4 regions of the Streptomyces sp. NPDC029292 genome follow, and region 3 is predicted to be linked to each of the others. Evidence: riboswitches for the same ligand, from Rfam matches in the RefSeq annotation. Region 3 holds a riboswitch; each other region holds the start of a gene.

Region 1 (5,061 bases), on a different contig from region 3:
CGACGACCTCGGCGTCCCACCACGGCGGTTCACCCTCGTGCTGCGACTCCCACGCGCCCTGCAGCATGACGTTCGTGATCGCCCCGTACGCCTCGGCCCAGGCCTTCTCGACCTCCGCGTTCCACGCCGACCCCGCGACGAAGGTGAACGCGGCGATCAGGCTGGCCCCCACGGCGGCGTAGTGCTCCGGCTCCGCCAGATACTTCCGGTGGTCCCGCCCCAGTTCCCGTAAGTACCCCGGCAGCCGCGGATCCTCCAGCCGTTCCATCACATACGTGAGTGCCGCGAACAGCCTGTCCCGCTGCCGCTCCATGTCCTCCGGGAAGTTCAGCGGAAACAGCCCGCGGACGTCCGGGTTGTGCCGGAACAGATGCGAGTAGAAGTACTTGACCGCGAACTCGGCCCGTCTCTCGACTACCGCGAAGCTGGATCTGAGTATTTCGGGGTCCACTGCGTGAATGTAGGGAGGTGTCGAGCCGCCGGGTCAAACAGCAGGTGATTTGCGGACAGCCTGGGGTGAAGCGGGTGAGGGGTGGGGGAGGGCGGGGTGAGTACCGTTGGGCCTGGCTGTCCGGGAACAAGGGGGCTTGGTGGAACGGGAGTTGACGGCGCCGGCGAAGGTCATCGTGGCGGCGATGGCGACGGAGGAGTGGGAGCGGCTCAGCGAGCGTCTCGTCCCTGCCCTGGGCGAATGCGGCGTCCGGCAACTCTCCGGATCCCGTCAAGGAGTGACCAACAGCGAGCACCGTCCGGACGCGGGTCGCGCGGCCCGCGATCCGCACCGGTCAGTCGGCGGTGAACTCCACAGGGAGGTTCCGCAGCCCGCGCATGATCAGGCCGCCTCGCCAGCGCAAGTCCGCTGGATCGGCGGCAAGCCGGAGATCGGGTAGACGGCGTAGCAAGGTGGCCAGTGCGGTGCGGCCTTCGAGGCGGGCGAGCGGGGCGCCGATGCAGTAGTGGATGCCGTGTCCGTAGCCGAGGTGCTGGTTGTCCCTGCGGGAGAGGTCGAGTGTGTCCGGTTCGTCGAAACGGGCGGGATCACGATCGGCAGCGGCGAGGACCACAAGCACGGGATCACCAGAAGCGATGCGTTGTCCGCCGATTTCGAGGGGTTCGGTTGCGTAGCGCCAGGTGGCCAGTTCGACGGGGCCGTCGTAACGGAGGAGCTCTTCGATGCCGGTGTCGAGCAGTTCCTGTTCGCCGCGTTCGATCGACTTCTGTAGTTGCGCTCGCTGCTCTGGGTTGCGCAGCAGCGCGTACGTGCCGTTGCCGATCAAGTTAATAACGGTCTCAAAACCTGCGAACAACAGTACGAAACACATGGCCGCGGCTTCGTTCTCGGTGAGGTGCTCGCCGTGGTCGGAGGCGCGGATGAGCCCGGAGATGAGGTCTTCGCCGGGGCCGGGGGCGTCCGGGAGCGCCTCCCGCTTGCGGTGGATCAGCTCGGCGAGATAGGCGCGCATCTTCTTCACGGACCGCGCGACACCGCCCCTCGGCCCGCCCTGGTGCCGGATCATCATGCCCGCCCAGTCCCGGAAGTCGTCCTGGTCCTCGCGGGGGACGCCGAGCAGGTCACAGATGGCGTAGATGGGGAGGGGGAACGCGAACTCGTGGATGAGGTCGGCGCTTCCGGTCTGCGCGAACTGGTCGATGAGGTGGTCGGTCAGCTCTTGGACGCGGGGCGCGAATTCGGCCACTCGGCGGGGTGTGAACGCCTTGGAGACGAGCCGACGGAGCCGCGTGTGGTCCGGCGGGTCGATGTTGAGCAGGTGGGTCATGAGGTTGGCGCTGCGCTCGCCGGGGATGCCCGTCTTGCTCTTGCCGTGGGCGTCCTCGGAATGGTGCACGGGATTCTTGGAGAGCCGCTGGTCGGCGAGCGCCTGCTTGGCGTCTGGGTACCGGGTGACCAGCCAGGCCTCCACCCCGCTGGGGAGGGTGGTGCGGTGCACGGGCGAATGCTCGCGGAGCCACGCGTAGGCAGGGTAGGGGTCGGTGGCGAATTCCCAGGTGAAGAGTCCGGGTTCGATATGCGGGGCGTTCACGGAGCGACGGTACCGGGAGCCGTGTTGCGTGGGTGAGGAGGCCGAACTGTGCAATTCCCCTTCAAAAGGCCGTGTACGGGACCTGGCTGTCGAACGGGTGGGCAGCTCCCGGAGATAGGGAGAAGTGCGAGAGGAGCGCCGTCGAGTTCACATTGCTGTTCGGCGGAGCCGGGAAATTCGCACGCGCGTGCTGGATGGATGACCGTCTGATCGCCGTCGGATCGCCGTCCGGTCACGGGAAAGTGACGATCCCTCAACTCTGTGATCTTCACGTGATCTGCGCTGCATCGACTTGTGACAAGCGTTCGAGTGCGGATACGTTCACCCATCAATGCGGCCCATCTGCCGCAGTGGTCACCTGCTGTCACGCGAAAGGCTTCCGCATGCTCTCCGGGAACGGCCGTCATCGTCGCCCCCGTCAGGCCCCGGCCCTCATCGTCGCCGCAGGGGTGACCGGATCGGCGATCGCGATCCCGTTGCTCGGCGCCACCAGTGCGAGCGCGGCCGACGGCACCACCTGGGACCGGGTCGCGGAGTGCGAGAGCGGCGGCTCTTGGAGCGCGAACAGCGGCAACGGGTACTACGGCGGGCTGCAGTTGAGCCAGGAGAACTGGGAGAAGTACGGCGGTCTCGCGTACGCTCCGAGTGCCGACCAGGCCAGCCGATCGCAGCAGATAGCCATCGGGGAGAAGGTCCTCGACGACCAGGGCCTCGCCGTCTGGCCCACCTGCGGAACGCTCTCCGGGCTCAGCAAGCACTCGGGTTCGGTCGAGGTCGACACGGGAGTGGCGGACGACTCGTCCAGCTCGACCGACTCATCCGACTCATCCGACTCGTCCAGTTCATCCGGTTCGTCCGACTCCTCTTCCTCGTCCGATTCGTCCTCGACAGATTCGTCGTCGTCCGACGCCTCCTCGGGTGCGACCGAGAACTCGACGAAGTCCGACACCTCCTCCAGCGACTCTCAGGGTTCCGACAGCTCGGACACAGCTACGACGAAGAGTGATGACTCGGACAAGTCCGGGCAGAACGGCGACTCTTCGAGTGCGTCCGAGAGTGCGACGAGCGGGGCCGGGCGGCACCGTGGTGACAGTGCCGACGAGGGCGTGACGGCGGGTGCGACCGACGGTCGTACGGACGACACTTCCGGGCGGCATGCCTCTCGCGGCTCGGGCGCGTCCCGCGACGCCGCCGACGGTTCGTACACCGTCCGCACCGGGGACAGCCTCTGGACCATCGCCGACGCCCTTGACCTCGAAGGCGGATGGTCGGCGCTGTACGCCGACAACAAGGAGACGGTCGGCGTTGACCCGGACCTTATCCTCCCCGGTCAGAGCCTTTCAGTTGGTGCCGAATCGGGCGAAAAGTAGCGGGAGTTCGCGTCATGGTTCGCCGTGGAATGTCCGGTTTGGTGCGAGTGAGACATGAGTCTCAGAAGCCCTGATCGTCTTTGAAATTCCGGCGATCGCATGTCTACGGTCATCACCGCTCGCCACAGCGGGCCCCGACGGTCGCAACGCCGAATCCTGCCAACGGCCGTACGGGAACAGTCGACGCGTCAGCGCCGTAGGCAGGAGCGGGGGACCCAAGGTAAGCGCCGCGCCCGGTAGTTGACCGGGAGTGGCTTGGGGTGAAGTCGTACGTCCGACGTCGTGAAGACGAAAGGCGTACGACCGGGCACTCACCCGCCCGAACCCGACAGCTCACCTCGCAGGCGTCGGTGAGGGGATCTCTCCATGCTGTTTTCCAGCAAGGGCAAGCACCGCCGCCCGTCCAAGGCCACCCGTGTGGCCGCGCTCGCCGGTGTCACCGGTGTCGCCATCGCCGCCCCGCTGATGGCGGCCGGCAACGCCTCCGCCGCCACCGCCTCGGAGTGGGACACCGTCGCCCAGTGCGAGTCCGGCGGCAACTGGTCCATCAACACCGGCAACGGCTACTACGGCGGCCTGCAGTTCTCGGCCTCCACCTGGGCGGCGTACGGCGGCACCGCCTACGCGTCCACCGCTGACCAGGCCTCGAAGTCCGAGCAGATCACCATCGGTGAGAAGGTCCTCGCCGCGCAGGGCAAGGGTGCCTGGCCGACCTGCGGCACGGGCCTGTCGAGCGCCGCGTACACCGGTGGTGCGAGCACCTCGTCCTCGTCGAACAGCTCGCCGAGCACCAGCACCACCACCCGCTCGACGGACACCGCCGCCTCCCGTTCGGCGGCCCGCCCGGCCGCCGAGAAGACCGTCACCACCCCGACCGGCAAGAAGGTCAAGAAGGGCGACGGCGAGTACAAGGTCGTCAAGGGTGACTCCCTCAGCTCGATCGCCGAGAAGAAGCACGTCAAGGGTGGCTGGCAGCAGCTGTTCAAGCTGAACAAGGACATCGTCGACGACGCGGACTTCATCTTCCCGGGTCAGCAGCTTCACCTCAGCTGAACCACAGCCCTCTCCTAAGGGAGGCCTTCACACTGGAGGCCTCGTGAGGGTTCCCCCCCGTCCCCACGGGCTCCCCGCTCTGGTGCGTGTTCCCCCGTACGCACTGGAGCGGGGTTTTTCATTCCGTTTTTGTTCCGTTCTGGAACAATGTTTACTCTGAGTTCTGCCCAAGGGGTGGTCGACCGGCTGGCCGATCCTCCCGGGGCGGTTAGGCTCATCTCGCGGAGCCATCACAGGTTTCGCGTACCCGCGTCACATCCCAGAAGGAGATGCTCGTGCCGTCCATCGACGTCGTCGTAGCCCGGGAAATCCTGGACTCCCGAGGCAACCCCACGGTCGAGGTCGAGGTCGGCCTCGACGACGGCAGCACGGGTCGTGCCGCCGTTCCGTCCGGTGCCTCCACGGGTGCCTTCGAGGCCATTGAGCTCCGTGACGGTGACCCCAACCGTTACCAGGGCAAGGGTGTCGAGAAGGCCGTCCTCGCCGTCATCGAGCAGATCGGCCCGGAGCTCGTCGGTTACGACGCCACCGAGCAGCGCCTGATCGACCAGGCGATGTTCGACCTGGACGCCACCGACAACAAGGGCTCGCTCGGC
Region 2 (5,061 bases), on a different contig from region 3:
ATTCCGTGGTGCATGCCGAGGAGGCGGCGCTTGCCAAGATCGCGGCCGGTGATCCCCGGCTCGGCTCCGCCACGGTGTACAGCAGTCTGGAGCCGTGTGCGCGCCGGGCGTCGCGGCCCGCGCCGTGTGCGCGGCTGATCCTCGACGCCGGGGTGCGGCGGGTGGTCACCGCCTGGCGAGAGCCCGACACGTTCGTCCCGGGGGCCGACGGGAGCGGGGTCCTGGTGGCCGAGGGCGCCGAAGTCGTCGTACTCCCGGAGTACGAGGAGCGGGCCATGGCGCCGAACCGGCACCTTCTCGGGGCGGGGTAGCACGCGGGTAGCACCGCCGTCGTGGGGCGCGCGTAAACGGCCGTCGTGGGGCGCCCGTAAACGTGTGTGCTTCGGGTCCCGCGGATGGCGTACACTAATTTCAACGACGCGGGGTGGAGCAGCTCGGTAGCTCGCTGGGCTCATAACCCAGAGGTCGCAGGTTCAAATCCTGTCCCCGCTACTGAAGGCCAAGGGCCGGAACTCGGATTCACGAGTTCCGGCCCTTGGTGTTTACCGACGTCCCCCAGTCGGCCCACACCGGTCGCCCCCCTGGTGGATACCGGCCGGGGCCGGTACACGGGCGGCGCCCTGACGGACGACATGGCGCTGCTTGCCGTACGGCGTCCTCGACCGTCATGGCTACGGCGTCCTGAGCGTCGTACGTCCGGCGTCCTTGATCGTTGTCACCGGGGGTGATCGGGTGACGCCCCTCCGCATAACAACTGACACACCGTCAAATGAACGGGGATTGATAAGCCTTGGTCAACTCGCCCGATTTCCACCGGTGGTGACCCGTAAGTCCTGGCCAAAAGCGTTAACGATCAGTACGAACGGCTTGGAATCCAGTGCCCGGGTCTATTAACGTTCGATAACGCAGCGCGGTCGTCCCAGCCGTCACAAGAGATGGCTCCGTGCGCACGCGCCGAATCCCGCAAGGGAACCGGGGAACCACCAACTTGGGGTGAATCGAGCGTCTTTCGCGGCAGGAATGCTGTGGTGGACGCGCGTAGGAGACCTTCCTGCTCCGAACCCGTCAGCTAACCCGGTAGGCGAGAAGGAAGGAAAGGAGTGCGCCCACGTGGCGTCCAACCGGCCTGCCCAGCCAACCTCGTTCGCGCCGAACGACACACAGCCCTTCGGCTACGGCAACGACGAGGGCCCCTGGGAGGAGTGGAATCCCACCGAGGATTCCGTCCGTCCCGTCCGCGGCCGGCACCGCGTCAGTAAGCAGCGCGGCGGAGGACTCGCCCGCAGCTCCACGGTTCTCGGCGTCGGCGTCATAGCCGCCGTCGGCGCGGGCGGCATGGCCACCGCGGCGCCCGGCAAGCCCCCCGTGTCGATCTCGCTGCCCGACCTGTCGTCGGTCACCGACTCGGCCAAGGCCCTGATATCCGACGGCGACTCCGGCACGCCCAAGGGCTCCGCCACCCCGCTCACCACCGCCGGGCTGACCAGCGCCGACACCGCGCAGGGCACCGCCGACGCGGGCGAGGCCCTGCGCGCCCGCATCATGGAGCAGGCCGAGTCGCAGCAGGACCAGGTCGACAGCGCGGCCCAGCAGGCCGCCGAGACCGCCGCCGCGAAGAAGGCCGTCGCGCTGGCCGCCAAGCAGCAGGACGACGCCGCGGCCAAGGCCGCCGCCGCCAAGAAGAAGGCGGAAGAGGTGGCCAAGGCGAAGGCCGAGGCGGAGCGCCTCGCCGAGCTCGCCAAGAGCTACGCGCTGCCCACCTCCTCGTACACCCTGACGTCGCGCTTCGGTGACGCCGGCTCCATGTGGTCCTCCGGCTACCACACCGGCCTGGACTTCGCCGCGCCCACCGGCACGCTGATCAAGGCGATCCACAGCGGCACCGTCACGGAGGCGGGCTGGGCCGGTTCGTACGGCTACCGCACGATCCTCACCCTCGACGACGGTACGGAGCTGTGGTTCTGCCACCAGTCGTCGATCAGCGTGAGCGTGGGGCAGAAGGTCGCCACGGGTGATGTCATCGGGCGCGTGGGTGCGACGGGCAATGTCACCGGGCCGCACCTCCACCTGGAGGTCCACCCCGCCGGCGGCGACGCGATCGACCCGATGGCGTGGCTGCAGAGCAAGGGCCTCAACCCCTGATCTCTTGAACTCTGGGCCTCGTCGTCTCGTGGTTTCTTGATCCCTTGATCTTTCTCCGCTGAACTCCGGCGGTTCTGATGCCATCCCCCCGACACCAGGACCGCCGGTCAGGCGTTTGTGCGGAATCGTCCGTGCGGAATACGGCCATCCGGTACGGGCGTTGAAACTGAGCATGACTTCTCTCCGCAAGCTTGGTTCGTCCGACCTCGAGGTCTTCCCGCTCGCCCTCGGCGGCAACGTCTTCGGCTGGACCGCCGACGAGGCGCAGTCCTTCGCCGTGCTCGACGCGTACGCGGCCGCGGGTGGCAACTTCATCGACACCGCCGACTCGTACTCGGCGTGGATCGAGGGCAACAAGGGTGGCGAGTCCGAGACCATCATCGGCAAGTGGGTCAAGGCGCGCGGCAACCGTTCCGACGTCGTGATCGCCACCAAGGTCAGCCAGCACCCCGACTACCTGGGGCTGTCCGGCGCCAACATCAAGGCCGCGGCCGAGGCCTCCCTGCGCCGCCTGGACACCGACTACATCGACCTCTACTTCACGCACTTCGACAAGCCGGAAGTGCCGTTCGAGGAGATCGTCACCGCGCTCGACGAGCTGGTGCGGGAGGGCAAGGTGCGGGCGATCGCCGCCTCCAACATCACGCCCGAGCGGCTCCAGGCGTCCCTGGAGTTCTCCGACCGCGAGGGCCTCGCGCGCTACGTCGCCCTCCAGCCCCACTACAACCTGGTCTCGCGCGACACCTACGAGGGCCCGCTCCAGGAGCTCGCCTCCCGCACCGGCCTGGCCGCCATCCCGTACTTCGCGCTGGCCTCCGGCTTCCTCACCGGCAAGTACCGCCCCGGTACGACGGTCGACAGCGCGCGTGCGCAGGGCGCCGGAAAGCACCTCGAGTCGGAGCGGGGCGTTCGCGTGCTGGCCGCCCTCGACGAGGTCGCCCAGGCGCACGATGCCCAGGTCGCCACGGTCGCCCTGGCCTGGCTGGCCGCCCAGCCGACGGTGGCCGCCCCGATCGCTTCGGCCCGCACGGTCGAGCAGCTTCCGGCACTGCTCGGGGTGGCGGACCTGACCCTGACGGACGACGAGCTGGCCAAGCTGACACAGGCGTCGGCCTGATCCGCTTCTCCGCCGCCGTGGCGATCGGCCATGACGGCGGAACCCGGTGGGGCCGAACGCTCCACGGCTCCTACGACCGATAGGGGTTGTACGCGGGGTACGGCGTCGCCGGACCGTATGGGTACGGGTACGGCTGCCCGTACCCCGGGGACGCCGGGAACACTGGCGACACCGGGGACACCGGGGACACGGGGGAAACCGGGGGGTACCCATGGGTGGGCCAAGGCGGCACCGGGACCACCGGGGCCGTCGCCCGCGTCGCGTAGGCCAGGGCCGGTCGGGCGACCTCGCGGCGGCGCCACAGCTCGTCGAGCAACTCCCGTTCCCGTACGACGAAGTCGGCGCCCGCGCGGCCACGCCGCCCCCGGTGCCGCAGGAACGCCAGCGAGGTCGCGTACGCCTCGTACTCGGCGACGGAGCGGGCGGCGGCCTTGCCGAAGTGGTGGGCGGCGTACTCGCGGGCGAGGCGTCGCGCCCGCATCGAGCCGAGCGCGTACGGCTCGGGCACGGCCAGCCACCCGGCGGCGGCGTACGCGGGCAGTTCCGAGCGCACCGTGCGCAGCTCCCGCTGCCGTGTCCAGACGACCAGCCAGGTCAGCAGCCCGAACGCGGGCACCATGAACGCGGCGTACACGGCGAAGAACCCGTACTCGCCGAAGCTCGACGAGCTGTTCCAGACGGAGTGCATGCCCATGGCGAGCAGGAGTCCGGCGAGGGGCAGCAGCACGCGGCGCAGATGATGGCGCTCGGCGGACAGCGCCGCGATGCCGAAGCCGATGCCGGTCAGCACGGTGAACAGCGGGTGCGCGAAGGGTGACATCACGACGCGGACGAAGAAGGTCGCGGCGGTCACGGAGGCCAGCCCGCGTTCGCCGCTGAGCTGGTCGGTGCCGAAGGCGGTGCCGAGGTAGAGGATGTTCTCGGTGAACGCGAAGCCGGTGGCGGTGACCCCGGCTATGACGACGCCGTCGACGATCCCGGTGAAGTCCCGTCTGCGGAAGAGGAAGATCAGCAGCACGGCCGCGGCTTTCGCGGACTCCTCGACGATGGGCGCTATGACGGTCGCGCCGAGGGTGTCGGCGCTGGACGGGTCGGCGGTCGCGGTCGCTATCCATCTCGTCGCGAAGCTGTTGGCGACGATCGCTATGAGCGCCGCCGCGCAGGCGCCCCAGGCGAAGGCGAACAGCAGGTTCCGCCAGGGGCCGGGCTCCACCCGGTCCAGCCAGCGGAACGCGGCGACCAGGAGCGGCACGGGGAACACGGCGAGGCCCAGCCCGACCAGGAAGCCCTCGGTGCCGGTCTGTTCGCGCACCAGGGCCAGGATGACCAGCCCGGAGAGCGCGAGCAGCGTGATCAGCGCCCCGTACCGCACCCATCTGCGCTGCCACCAGTGCGCGTGCCGCAGCGCAGTGCCGGCGAGACCGCTGGGGTGCGTCGGATACGGGGGACAGGTGGCCACAGCATTGACCCTAACGAGGGAGGGGCGCTGCCCGCGACGGTGCCTGGGTCCGGTCCGCGGGGCTTCAGTCGCCGGCTGATTGCTGGTCGCGGTGCTGTACGCGCCGGAACAGCAGGTCGTTCACCACATGACCCTTGTCCAGTCCCTGGCCTTCGAAACGGGTCAGCGGCCGGAAGTCGGGACGTGGCGCGTAACCGCCGTCGGGCTGGGTGTTCTCGAAGTCCGGGTGCGCGCTCAGCACTTCGAGCATCTGCTCGGCGTACGGCTCCCAGTCGGTCGCGCAGTGCACGAGGGCGCCCGGCTTGAGGCGGGTCGCGGCGAGAGTCAGGAACTCCGGCTGGAT
Region 3 (5,061 bases):
ACAGCGGAGGTGAGTTCGGCCACCGCAAGCTCGAAGCGCTCGGCGACCTCGTCGGGGTCGGTACCCGGCCGGAGGATGTCATTGCCGCCCGCGCAGAAGGAGACCAGGTCCGGCGCGAGCTCCTTGGCCCGCTGGAGCTGGTCCTCGACGACCTGGTCGAGCAGTTTGCCGCGTACGGCGAGATTGGTGTAGTTGAAGTCGCCCTCGGGCCGCCGGTCCGCGAGAAGTACCGCGAACCGGTCGGCCCAGCCGACAAAGGCCCCGTCAGGACCGGCATCGCCGACGCCCTCGGTGAAGCTGTCCCCCACCGCCACGTACGACCCGATCACTGATCTGTTGTCACTCTTCGAATCGTCTGCCACATCGGCCCATGATTCACCTTTCGATGTGAGCTACGCGACCGTAGGAAGGGGTTGACGGATGGTGAGATAAGCCACTCGTCAAGTATTGGTCAACTCGGAATAAGCTCCTGATCAGGAGCGTTGACTCAGCCGCCACACCCGGAAGTCGTGGATCCGGAAGTGACTCCACGTCGTACGGAACGCGAAGTGCCCGCTGGTGTACGGCTCCGGGTCGCTGTAGTCGAAGACCAACTGCCCCTTGTTCCACCATTGCACGACGGAACCGTCCGAGACGATCCTGACGTGGTTCGGCTCGTTCGCGACGAGCAGCGGCTGCGTGTAGTCGTAGACCAGCGGACGGACGCCCGCCTCTCCCACGTACCGGCGCAGCCGTGTGGTGGTGTTGGAGTTGGCGCCGTATCCGACGTAGTACGTCTTGAGGTAGTCGTACTCCGCGAGGGCGCCGCCCCGTGCCGTGGCGAAGAGGTCGTCCGGGGAGCGGACGTCGACGGCGTTCCAGAAGTTGTTCAGGTCGGAGACCCGGTCGTTGGCGCCGCCCTCGGAGACGGGTGTGGCGGTGTACTCGATGACGTACGGCCCTTCGAGCTTCCGCTTGAACCAGACCGTCGCGCCGCTCGGTACGTCGATCTCCAGGACGCCGCGTGAGGCGGTGACCGTACCGCCGTCCTGGAGTTCGGTGACCCATTGGCCGAGTCCGTGCCGGAAGTCGTCGGCGGCGATCAGCCGTCCGCGGCGGTGGCGCGGCGAGGCGCTCGCGGCCCGCGCCGGCACGAGCGCGGCCAGCGCGGCACCGGCGGCCAGGGCGCCGAAGGTTCTACGACTGGTCGTCATGGGAGGTGTCTCCTTCGGTGGCGGTACGACGGGTCGTGGTGATCGCGGGCTTCGGGACGCGTCGGGTCTCGGTGCCGAGGTAGTAGTCCGCGTAGGTCGACTGGAGGTAGCCCCGCACGGTCCAGCCGAGGCGGTACTCGGGGTTCTGGGCGAGCGGCCGTTTCCGGAGGGGACGGCGACCAGACCGCGGTCCGGGTTCTCCACCACGCGGCGCGTGGGCGGTCCGACGGCCTGCGAGGGCGCGGCGGCGGTGACCGCGCCGAGTCTTCGGGGTCTCACGTTCGGTGTCGCCTCCGGCCGAGTCAGCGGCGGCGGCGCTGCGGGACAGCGCCCAGGAGAACTGGGCGGTGGCGGCCGCGGCTGCGGCGCCCTGATGACGGTGCGTCGGTCGACGCCGGGCACAGGGACCTCCGGAGGCATAGAAAGCGCTTACGGAGATCACTGTGGAGTCACTCTCGCACGCTGTCGATACCCCTTGCACCCCTGCCACAAGACCGCAATCTGCCCATCATGAATCGATCATGAAACACCAAAGGCCGAACCCCGGGGATCGTGGGGTCCGGCCTTTGGAGGCGGTGCTGCCTTCAGAGACAGGCAGTGCTGGCTTCAGAGACAGGGACAGCGTCAGGCGACGGCGACACCGTGGGAGCGCAGGTACGCGACCGGGTCCACGTCCGAGCCATAGTCCGGCGTGGTGCGGATCTCGAAGTGCAGGTGCGGTCCGGTGACGTTGCCGGTCGCGCCGGAGAGGCCGATCTGCTGACCCTCGGTCACGGTCTGGCCCGCCGAGACGGAGAGGGAGGACATGTGGGCGTACTGGGAGTACTTGCCGTCGGCGTGCTGGATGACGACCTGGTTGCCGTACGCGCCGCCCCAGCCGGCCGAGACGACGGTGCCCGCCGCGATGGACTTGATGGTGGTGCCGGTCGGGACCACGAAGTCGACGCCGGTGTGGTAGCCGCTGGACCACATGCTGCCCGCCACCTTGTAGCCGGTGCCGACGGTGGCGCCGTCGACCGGCAGGGTGTAGCCCAAGTTGCTGGTGGCGGCCGCGGCCTGGGTGGCCGTGCTCGCCTTCGGCGCGGTCGAAGTCGTCTTCGTCGACGTCGTCTTCGCGGAGGACTGGGTGGCGCTGCTCGACGCGGCCTTCTTGCCGATCGTCAGCTTCAGGCCCGGGTGGATCAGCGACGGGTCGCTGCCGACGGCCGTGCGGTTGTCGGAGTAGAGCTTCTTCCAGCCGCCGCTGACGTTCTGCTCGTCGGCGATCTTCGCGAGACAGTCGCCGGCCTTCACCGCATAGGTCTTCGTCGCGGCCTTCTTCGCGGCGGTGGCGGTCTTCTTCGCGACGGTGGTGGTCTTCTCGACATTCTGCGCGACGGACGCCGTCGGGGTCGCGGCATGCGCACCGGTGGCCCCCATCAGAGGCAGCGCGAGTGCGGCGCCACCGGTTCCGGCCACGGCGATCGAGCGGGTGAAACGCTGGGACTTGGGACGGCGGTGCTTACCCTTCGCGGGCATGACGAATTCCTCTCCGGCGCCTGCGAGGTGAGCTGTCGGGTGCGGGCTGGAGATGCCCGGCCACGCGAATGCGCGGCTATACCCCGAGCCGTTCCGGAGACCGGAACAGGCGTGGTACCTGCGGGTCCCCCGCTCCTGCCGTGTGCGGGTAAGTGTGCGGATTCCGGGCGGCGGCAGGATTGGGCGTCCGTCCGGATTGAGGCCGAACGTAAGCGAGATGAGAGCGCATCGACAAGCATGTGGCTTTTCTGTGCCGATGCCTTTCTTGATCCATGCCGGAATTCCCGTCACCCTCCGTGGATAGGTGATCTTTCCGGCTTCTCAACCCGTCCGTGAATTCGGGCAGGTTGATAAAAGGGGCCCGCCACACATCGTCACGAATATGACGCTGCTCACGCACGTCGACCCACGACGCTTTATTCCAGGGCCAGTTGGAACGAAGGCTCCAATTCGGACAGAACAGTCACATGCGACGCAGCCGGATAACTGTCGCATCGAGGTCCCCGCGCAGCCCCGTACGCAACCCGTGATGCAGCAGCACCGCACCGCGGTGCACTTCGCCCGTTTCGCGGCACTCGTACCGTTCTGTCGGGTCGAGTCCGCGCAGCCGGAGCGGGGCGACCGGCTCCCCGTGGTGCTGGGCCTGGAGCCAGGCGAGGACGACGGTCTCGCCGCCGTGGACGTACTGGACCGCGCTCAGTCCACCCTCCGGGGGCCGCAGCCGGTAGAGGTCGCCGCGCTGCACGACAGGCCGGATCTCCTTATAGAGATCCACCCATTCCCGCGCCTCGACCAGCTCCCGCTCGCTCCACTCGGTCACATCGCCGCCGACGCCGAGCACCCCGGCCATGGCGCTCACAAACCGAAAGCGCAAGGAGCTGACCCGGCCATTGAGCTGCGCGTTCGGGCTGTCCGTGACCCAGGCGGCCATGATCCGGGCCGGGTGGATCTGACTGAAGCCGTGCTGGATGGCGAGCCGGTCGAGCGGGTCGGTGTTGTCGGAGGTCCACACCTGGTCCGTACGCGCCATGATGCCGAGGTCGACGCGGCCGCCACCTCCCGAGCAGGACTCGAAGGCGACACCGGGGTGGGCGGCCCGCAGCCGGTCGAGAAGGGCGTACAGCGCCTCCACGTGCGCGACCCACAGCTTCTGCGGGTAGGGCTCGCCGGGCCAACCCGCATCCGTGAAGCAGCGGTTGAAGTCCCACTTCACATAGTCGATGGGGGCGCTGGAGAGCAGGCTGTCGAGCTGCTCCCAGAGGTACTCCTGAACGTCCTGGCGCGCGAGGTTCAGTACGAGCTGATTGCGGTATTCCGCCCTGGTTCGCCCCTGCTGGAACTGCACCCAGTCGGGGTGCGCGCGATACAGCTCGCTGTCCGGATTGACCATTTCGGGCTCGACCCAGATCCCGAACCGCATGCCGAGCGCGTGCACGTCGTCGGCGAGCGGCTTCAGCCCGGCGGGGAAGCGATCGGGGTTGGGCGTCCAGTCCCCGAGCCCCGCCTGATCGCTGGTGCGGGTCCCGAACCAGCCGTCGTCGACGACGAACAGTTCCACGCCCATGGTCGCGGCCCGCCGCGCGAGCGCCCGCTGCTGCTCCTCCGAGATGCCGAAGTTGGTGGCCTCCCAGGAGTTGTAGAGCACGGGACGGTCCTGGTCCGCTTCCGGGATGACATACGCGCGCTGGTACGCGTGCCAGGCCCGACTCGCCCCGCCGAAGCCGCCGTCGCTCCACAGCCCCGCGAAGACGGGTGTCGTGAACGACTCGCCCGGCTCCAGGCGCAGCAGCCCCGAGTCGTCGTACCCGGCGCCGCCGGTGATCTGCACGCGCGCGTCGGGGAGTTGGGCCACGGAGATCCGCCATGAGCCCGACCAGGCGAGCGCGCAGCCGTACACCTCGCCGCTCTCCTCGGTCGCCTCGCTGTCGAGCGCCACCCAGGGCAGATGCTGGTGCCCGGTGTGCCCGCGCCGGCTGCCGATGACCTTCTCACCGTAGGTGAGGGGGGCACGTACGAGCCGGGACTCGGCAGCCCACCGCCCATGCAGCTGGGACAGCCGCCAGCCCTCGCGCTCCGGCAGCGTCCAGGTCGCGGAGTCGGCGCGCAGCAGCTCCAGAGCGGGTCCCTCGTTGGCGAGCGTCACCCAGCGCTCGACGACGTCGCCGCGCATCCGGTAGTGCAGCGTGATGCCGAACCCGGAGTCCGAGAAGCGCAGCCGCAGCTCCTCACCGTCCGCCTCGAACTCCTCGAAGCGCCACTCGGTGCCGCGCCGCTCGTCCGTGCGCACGGAGAGGGCCGGGCGTACGAAGCGGGGGCCGCCCTCCACCGGGTACTCCTCGTGTCCGTCGAG
Region 4 (5,061 bases), on a different contig from region 3:
CTGATGGCCGCCTACCGGCTCCCGGAGGACGGCACGCGCGCGTCCGACGCGGCCGACCTCGCACTGACCGTCCTCGGCGGCGGTGAGTCCTCCCGGCTCTACAACCGGCTCGTGCGCCGCGACCGCACGGCCGTCGCGGCCGGGTTCGGTCTGCTGCGGCTCGCCGGAGCGCCCTCCCTGGGCTGGCTCGACGTGAAGACGTCCGGCGACGTCGAGGTCCCGGTCATCGAGGCCGCCGTCGACGAGGAGCTCGCCCGGTTCGCCGAGGAGGGCCCCACGGACGAGGAGATGGAGCGCGCCCAGGCCCAGTTGGAGCGCGAGTGGCTGGACCGGCTCGGCACGGTCGCGGGCCGCGCCGACGAACTGTGCCGGTTCGCCGTCCTGTTCGGCGACCCGCAGCTCGCCCTGACCGCCGTACAGCGCGTCCTCGACGTCACCGCCGAGGAGGTCCAGGAGGTCGCCAAGTCCCGTCTGCGCCCCGACAACCGCGCGGTCCTCGTCTACGAGCCGATCGCCGCCGAAGCCGCCGAAGAAACCGACGCCGCTGAAGACACCGACGAGGAGGCGGCGAAGTGACCGAGCTCGCCACCATGGACTTCCACCCGCAGCCCCAGGCCGGCGAGGCCAAGCCGTGGGCCTTCCCGGCGCCCGAGCGCGGCACGCTCGACAACGGCCTGACCGTGCTGCGCTGCCACCGCCCCGGCCAGCAGGTCGTCGCCGTCGAGGTGATCCTCGCCGCGCCGCTGGAGGCCGAGCCCGCGGGCCTCGACGGCATCGGCACGATCATGGCGCGTGCCTTCTCCGAAGGCACCGACAAGCACTCCGCCGAGGAGTTCGCCGCCGAGCTGGAGCGCTCCGGCGCCACCCTGGACGCGCACGCGGACCACCCCGGTGTACGCCTGTCCCTCGAAGTCCCCGTCTCGCGCCTCCCCAAGGGGCTCGGTCTGCTCGCCGACGCCCTGAGGGCACCGGCGTTCGCGGACAGCGAGGTCGAGCGGCTGGTGCGCAACCGGCTGGACGAGATCCCGCACGAGACGGCCAACCCGGCTCGCCGCGCGGCCAAGGAGCTCTCCAAGGAGCTGTTCCCGGCCACCTCGCGCATGTCGCGCCCGCGCCAGGGCACCGAGGAGACCGTCCAGAAGATCGACTCGGCGGCCGTACGCGCCTTCTACGAGAAGCACGTACGCCCCGCCACGGCCACCGCCGTGATCGTCGGCGACCTCACTGGTGTCGACCTCGACGCGCTGCTCGCCGACACGCTGGGCGCCTGGACCGGCTCCTCGGCCGAGCCGCGCCCCGTGCCGCCGGTGAGCGCCGACGACACCGGCCGCGTCGTCATCGTGGACCGCCCCGGCGCCGTCCAGACGCAGCTGCTCATCGGCCGCGTCGGAGCCGACCGGCACGACCGCGTCTGGCCCGCCCAGGTGCTCGGCACGTACTGCCTCGGCGGCACCCTCACCTCGCGCCTGGACCGCGTCCTGCGCGAGGAAAAGGGATACACCTACGGTGTGCGGGCGTTCGGCCAGGTGCTGCGCTCCGCCGCGCCTTCTCCCTCCGGGGGGGCTACCGGTGTCGCGATGCTCGCGATCAGCGGCTCCGTCGACACCCCGAACACCGGACCGGCGCTCGACGACCTCTGGAAGGTGCTGCGCACCCTCGCCGCAGAGGGCCTGACGGACGCCGAGCGCGACATCGCCGTACAGAACCTGGTGGGTGTGGCGCCCCTCAAGTTCGAGACCGCGGCGGCGGTGGCGAGCACGCTCGCCGACCAGGTCGAGCAGCACCTGCCGGACGACTACCAGGCGACGCTGTATCAGCAGCTCGCCGCCACCGGCACCGTGGAGGCCACCGCGGCCGCGGTGAGCGCCTTCCCGGTGGACCGTCTGGTGACCGTCCTGGTGGGCGACGCGGCGCAGATCGCGGAGCCCGTCAGGGCCCTCGGAATCGGTGAAGTGACCGTCGTACCGGCCGAGTAGAAACTGCACGACCCCTGAGGGCCCAGGTGACTGAAGAGTCACCTGGGCCTCCTTTTGCCCGGACTTCATCCTTTTTCCCGTACTTAAGCTTCTTTTCCCGGACTTCGTCCTCGGGGTGTCCGTATTGGCACGGAGGTTGCCTGTCTGCCCTGTGGCATGCGCTACAAAAGCCGTGATCCGTTTGTTGATTGAAAGATGTCCCGATTAGCGTCGGTCCGGCTGTTCGTCAGGCAGTGCGCCGCGCCCGCGGCACCGGACAGTCATCGCCGAGTCCCCGTACGGCGCGAGCCAGGGGAGCCGGGGACCCACACGCAGTCCCTGGGGTGAATCGGACGCCCTCCCAGGAGGGGGTCCGTAGGAGACCTTCCTGCTCCGAACCCGTCAGCTAACCCGGTAGGCGAGAAGGAAGGAAAGGATCAGCCCCTACATGGCGTTCACCTGTGGCACCGGGAAGCATCGTCGTCCGAGCCGCGTGAAGCGCACCACCACGAACGCCGTAGGCGTCGCGGCGCTCACCACCACCGGTGTCATCGGAGCGCTGGCCGCCCCGGCGCTCGCCGCGGACACCTCCGTGGAGCAGACCGGGCTGACCCAGGCCATCACCATGGGTGACTCGGTCGCCGCCCAGATCGACGCGCAGGCCGCCGCCCAGCAGCGCGCCGCCGACGAGGCCGCCGCGCAGAAGAAGGCCGAGGCGGCCGCGCGGAAGCGGGCCGCGGAGAAGGCCAAGAAGGAACGCGAGGCCAAGGAGCGCGCCGCCCGCGCCGCCGAGCGCAAGCGCCTCAACTCCTTCGTCCTGCCGATCACCGGCTCGTACATCTCCACCGGTTACAAGGCGAGCGGCAGCCTCTGGTCGTCCGGCAGCCACACCGGCGTCGACTTCCATGCCGCGTCCGGCAGCTCGGTCCACGCGGTCGGTACCGGCACCGTCGTCACGGCCGGCTGGGGCGGCGCCTACGGCAACCAGATCGTCATCAAGATGCACGACGGTACGTACACGATGTACGGCCATCTGTCGTCCATCGGCGTCTCCGTGGGCCAGACGGTCACCCCGGGCCAGCAGATAGGCCTCTCCGGGGCCACCGGCAACACCACAGGGCCGCACCTGCACTTCGAGGCGCGTACGACGCCGGAGTACGGCTCCGACATCGACCCCGTCGCCTACCTCCGCGCGCACGGCGTGAACGTCTGACGACCGCTTCACCTGATCTCCACCACTTCCGATGCCCCGGCCACCGAGCCGGGGCATCGTCGTTTCGAGCGGCCTCTGTCCAAAAAATATCCATGGATTCCGGCCTGCCATCGGAAATTCCGGCTCCCTGCAATAGAGTCACTGAACAAGCGTCAATCGATGGCGTTTCGCGGGGATTAAAGCGGAGGTCCGGTCATGCGTATTCCGGCGCACTCGGTATGCACGGCGATCCGTGACGACATCGTCGCGGGTGTCTACGAGCGCGGCAGCCGGCTCACCGAGGAACTGCTCGCGCGGCGCTACGGCGTCTCGCGCGTCCCCGTGCGCGAGGCCCTGCGCACGCTGGAGGCCGAGGGCTTCGTCACCACCCGACGGCATGCGGGCGCGTGCGTCGCGGAGCCCACCGAGCAGGAGGCCTCGGACCTCCTGGAGATGCGGATGCTGCTGGAGCCGCTGGGTGCCGCGCGGGCCGCGCAGCGCCGCACCGAGGCCCACCTCAAGGTGCTCCGAGGCCTGGTCAGGCTGGGTCAGGAGCGGTCCAGGAGGGGGCACAGCGAGGATCTGCGGTCGCTGGGCGGCTGGTTCCACGAGACGCTCGCGCAGGCCTCCGGAAGCCCCGCGCTGACCTCCACGCTCGCCCAGCTGCGGCACAAGATCGCCTGGATGTACGCGGTCGAGGCGCCGGCCAACCCCGCGGAGTCCTGGGCGGAGCACGGCGGCATCGTGGACGCCGTGGCGCGCGGCGACAGTGAGCGGGCGCGGGCGATCACGGCCCTGCACACCGAGCGCGCGACGGCCGCGCACCGGCTCCGTTTCCCCGGCGGGGGAGATCGTCCGGACCGTGTGAGGACTTCGCAACATCCCGTAAACATGACGGGCCTGCGGCATTAACACCGGCGCCGTATACAAAGAGGGATATTCGGCAGGGGTCTATTTCTGCTGCCTCTATTTTCGCGTGCCGGTAATTCCCGGGTGCGCTATTTCCGTGCGTGCGACACGGGTTCTTGGGTGATGTGTGAAGAATTCTCGGGACGGCGTACGAAAAACGGCGAAGCCGCGTCGCCCGGGTTAGGGCCGACGCGGCTCCGCCGCACGATGTCCGAGGTGCTCAGACGGTCTCGGGGAGCTCCTCGAGGCCCTCGGAGACCAGCTTCGCCAGACGGTCGAGGGCAGCGTCCGCACCCTCGGCGTCGGAGGCGAGGACGATCTCCTCGCCGCCCTGGGCACCCAGGCCGAGGACCGCGAGCATGGAGGCCGCGTTGACGGGGTTGCCGTCGGCCTTGGCGATCGTCACGGGGATACCGGAGGCCGTGGCGGCCCGGACGAAGATGGAGGCGGGACGGGCGTGGAGGCCCTCAGCCCAGCCGACGTTGACGCGGCGCTCAGCCATGTGATGCTGCCCTTCAGTGTTCAGGGTTGTCTAGACCAGTGTCCCATATCGTGAAGCGTCTCCGGGGCGGTCCTTCGTCCCGTCCGGAGTGTCGTCGGACCGCGGCCTCGATCCGACTTCCGTCCCCACAGATTGCCTCGCGCCGTTGTCGGACGCGAGCCGTACTCTGGGGCCCATGCAGACCTCGTCGGACCGGCACGAGTACCCCGCTCACTGGGAGGCCGACGTGGTGCTGCGCGACGGCGGCACCGCACGCATCAGGCCCATCACCGTTGATGACGCCGAGCGTCTGGTCAGCTTCTACGAGCAGGTGTCCGACGAGTCGAAGTACTACCGCTTCTTCGCGCCGTATCCGCGCCTGTCCGCCAAGGACGTCCACCGCTTCACGCACCACGACTTTGTGGACAGGGTGGGGCTCGCGGCCACGGTGGGCGGCGAGTTCATCGCCACCGTACGCTACGACCGCATCAACGCCGACGGCCTGCCCGCCTCCGCACCCGCCG

Evidence for each region. A riboswitch is a leader RNA that binds a small molecule or an ion and turns the genes downstream of it on or off. The one in region 3 is predicted to bind cyclic di-AMP.
Region 1: another riboswitch for cyclic di-AMP. It lies ahead of ACZ4WS_RS22560 (transglycosylase family protein); the one in region 3 lies ahead of ACZ4WS_RS02060 (M23 family metallopeptidase).
Region 2: another riboswitch for cyclic di-AMP. It lies ahead of ACZ4WS_RS15115 (M23 family metallopeptidase); the one in region 3 lies ahead of ACZ4WS_RS02060 (M23 family metallopeptidase).
Region 4: another riboswitch for cyclic di-AMP. It lies ahead of ACZ4WS_RS20645 (M23 family metallopeptidase); the one in region 3 lies ahead of ACZ4WS_RS02060 (M23 family metallopeptidase).

The regions. Positions count from the first base shown of each region.
Region 1 covers NZ_JBVHXR010000010.1:108,155-113,215, reverse strand. The annotation lists gene ACZ4WS_RS22575 (globin domain-containing protein) at 1-451, opposite strand, end outside; gene ACZ4WS_RS22570 (cytochrome P450 family protein) at 786-2,042, opposite strand; gene ACZ4WS_RS22565 (LysM peptidoglycan-binding domain-containing protein) at 2,426-3,412, shown strand; cyclic di-AMP (ydaO/yuaA leader) riboswitch at 3,595-3,774, shown strand; gene ACZ4WS_RS22560 (transglycosylase family protein) at 3,779-4,465, shown strand; gene eno (phosphopyruvate hydratase) at 4,735-5,061, shown strand, end outside.
Region 2 covers NZ_JBVHXR010000005.1:365,589-370,649, forward strand. The annotation lists gene ACZ4WS_RS15105 (dihydrofolate reductase family protein) at 1-311, shown strand, start outside; tRNA gene ACZ4WS_RS15110 (tRNA-Met) at 419-492, shown strand; cyclic di-AMP (ydaO/yuaA leader) riboswitch at 943-1,099, shown strand; gene ACZ4WS_RS15115 (M23 family metallopeptidase) at 1,111-2,142, shown strand; gene ACZ4WS_RS15120 (aldo/keto reductase) at 2,315-3,259, shown strand; gene ACZ4WS_RS15125 (PrsW family intramembrane metalloprotease) at 3,330-4,718, opposite strand; gene trmB (tRNA (guanosine(46)-N7)-methyltransferase TrmB) at 4,783-5,061, opposite strand, start outside.
Region 3 covers NZ_JBVHXR010000001.1:437,872-442,932, forward strand. The annotation lists gene ACZ4WS_RS02045 (SGNH/GDSL hydrolase family protein) at 1-329, opposite strand, end outside; gene ACZ4WS_RS02050 (DUF6250 domain-containing protein) at 474-1,193, opposite strand; gene ACZ4WS_RS02055 (hypothetical protein) at 1,177-1,311, opposite strand; gene ACZ4WS_RS02060 (M23 family metallopeptidase) at 1,818-2,711, opposite strand; cyclic di-AMP (ydaO/yuaA leader) riboswitch at 2,716-2,876, opposite strand; gene ACZ4WS_RS02065 (alpha-galactosidase) at 3,175-5,061, opposite strand, start outside.
Region 4 covers NZ_JBVHXR010000009.1:42,509-47,569, forward strand. The annotation lists gene ACZ4WS_RS20635 (M16 family metallopeptidase) at 1-576, shown strand, start outside; gene ACZ4WS_RS20640 (M16 family metallopeptidase) at 573-1,976, shown strand; cyclic di-AMP (ydaO/yuaA leader) riboswitch at 2,231-2,390, shown strand; gene ACZ4WS_RS20645 (M23 family metallopeptidase) at 2,404-3,168, shown strand; gene ACZ4WS_RS20650 (GntR family transcriptional regulator) at 3,364-4,059, shown strand; gene ACZ4WS_RS20655 (HPr family phosphocarrier protein) at 4,277-4,558, opposite strand; gene ACZ4WS_RS20660 (bifunctional acetate--CoA ligase family protein/GNAT family N-acetyltransferase) at 4,734-5,061, shown strand, end outside.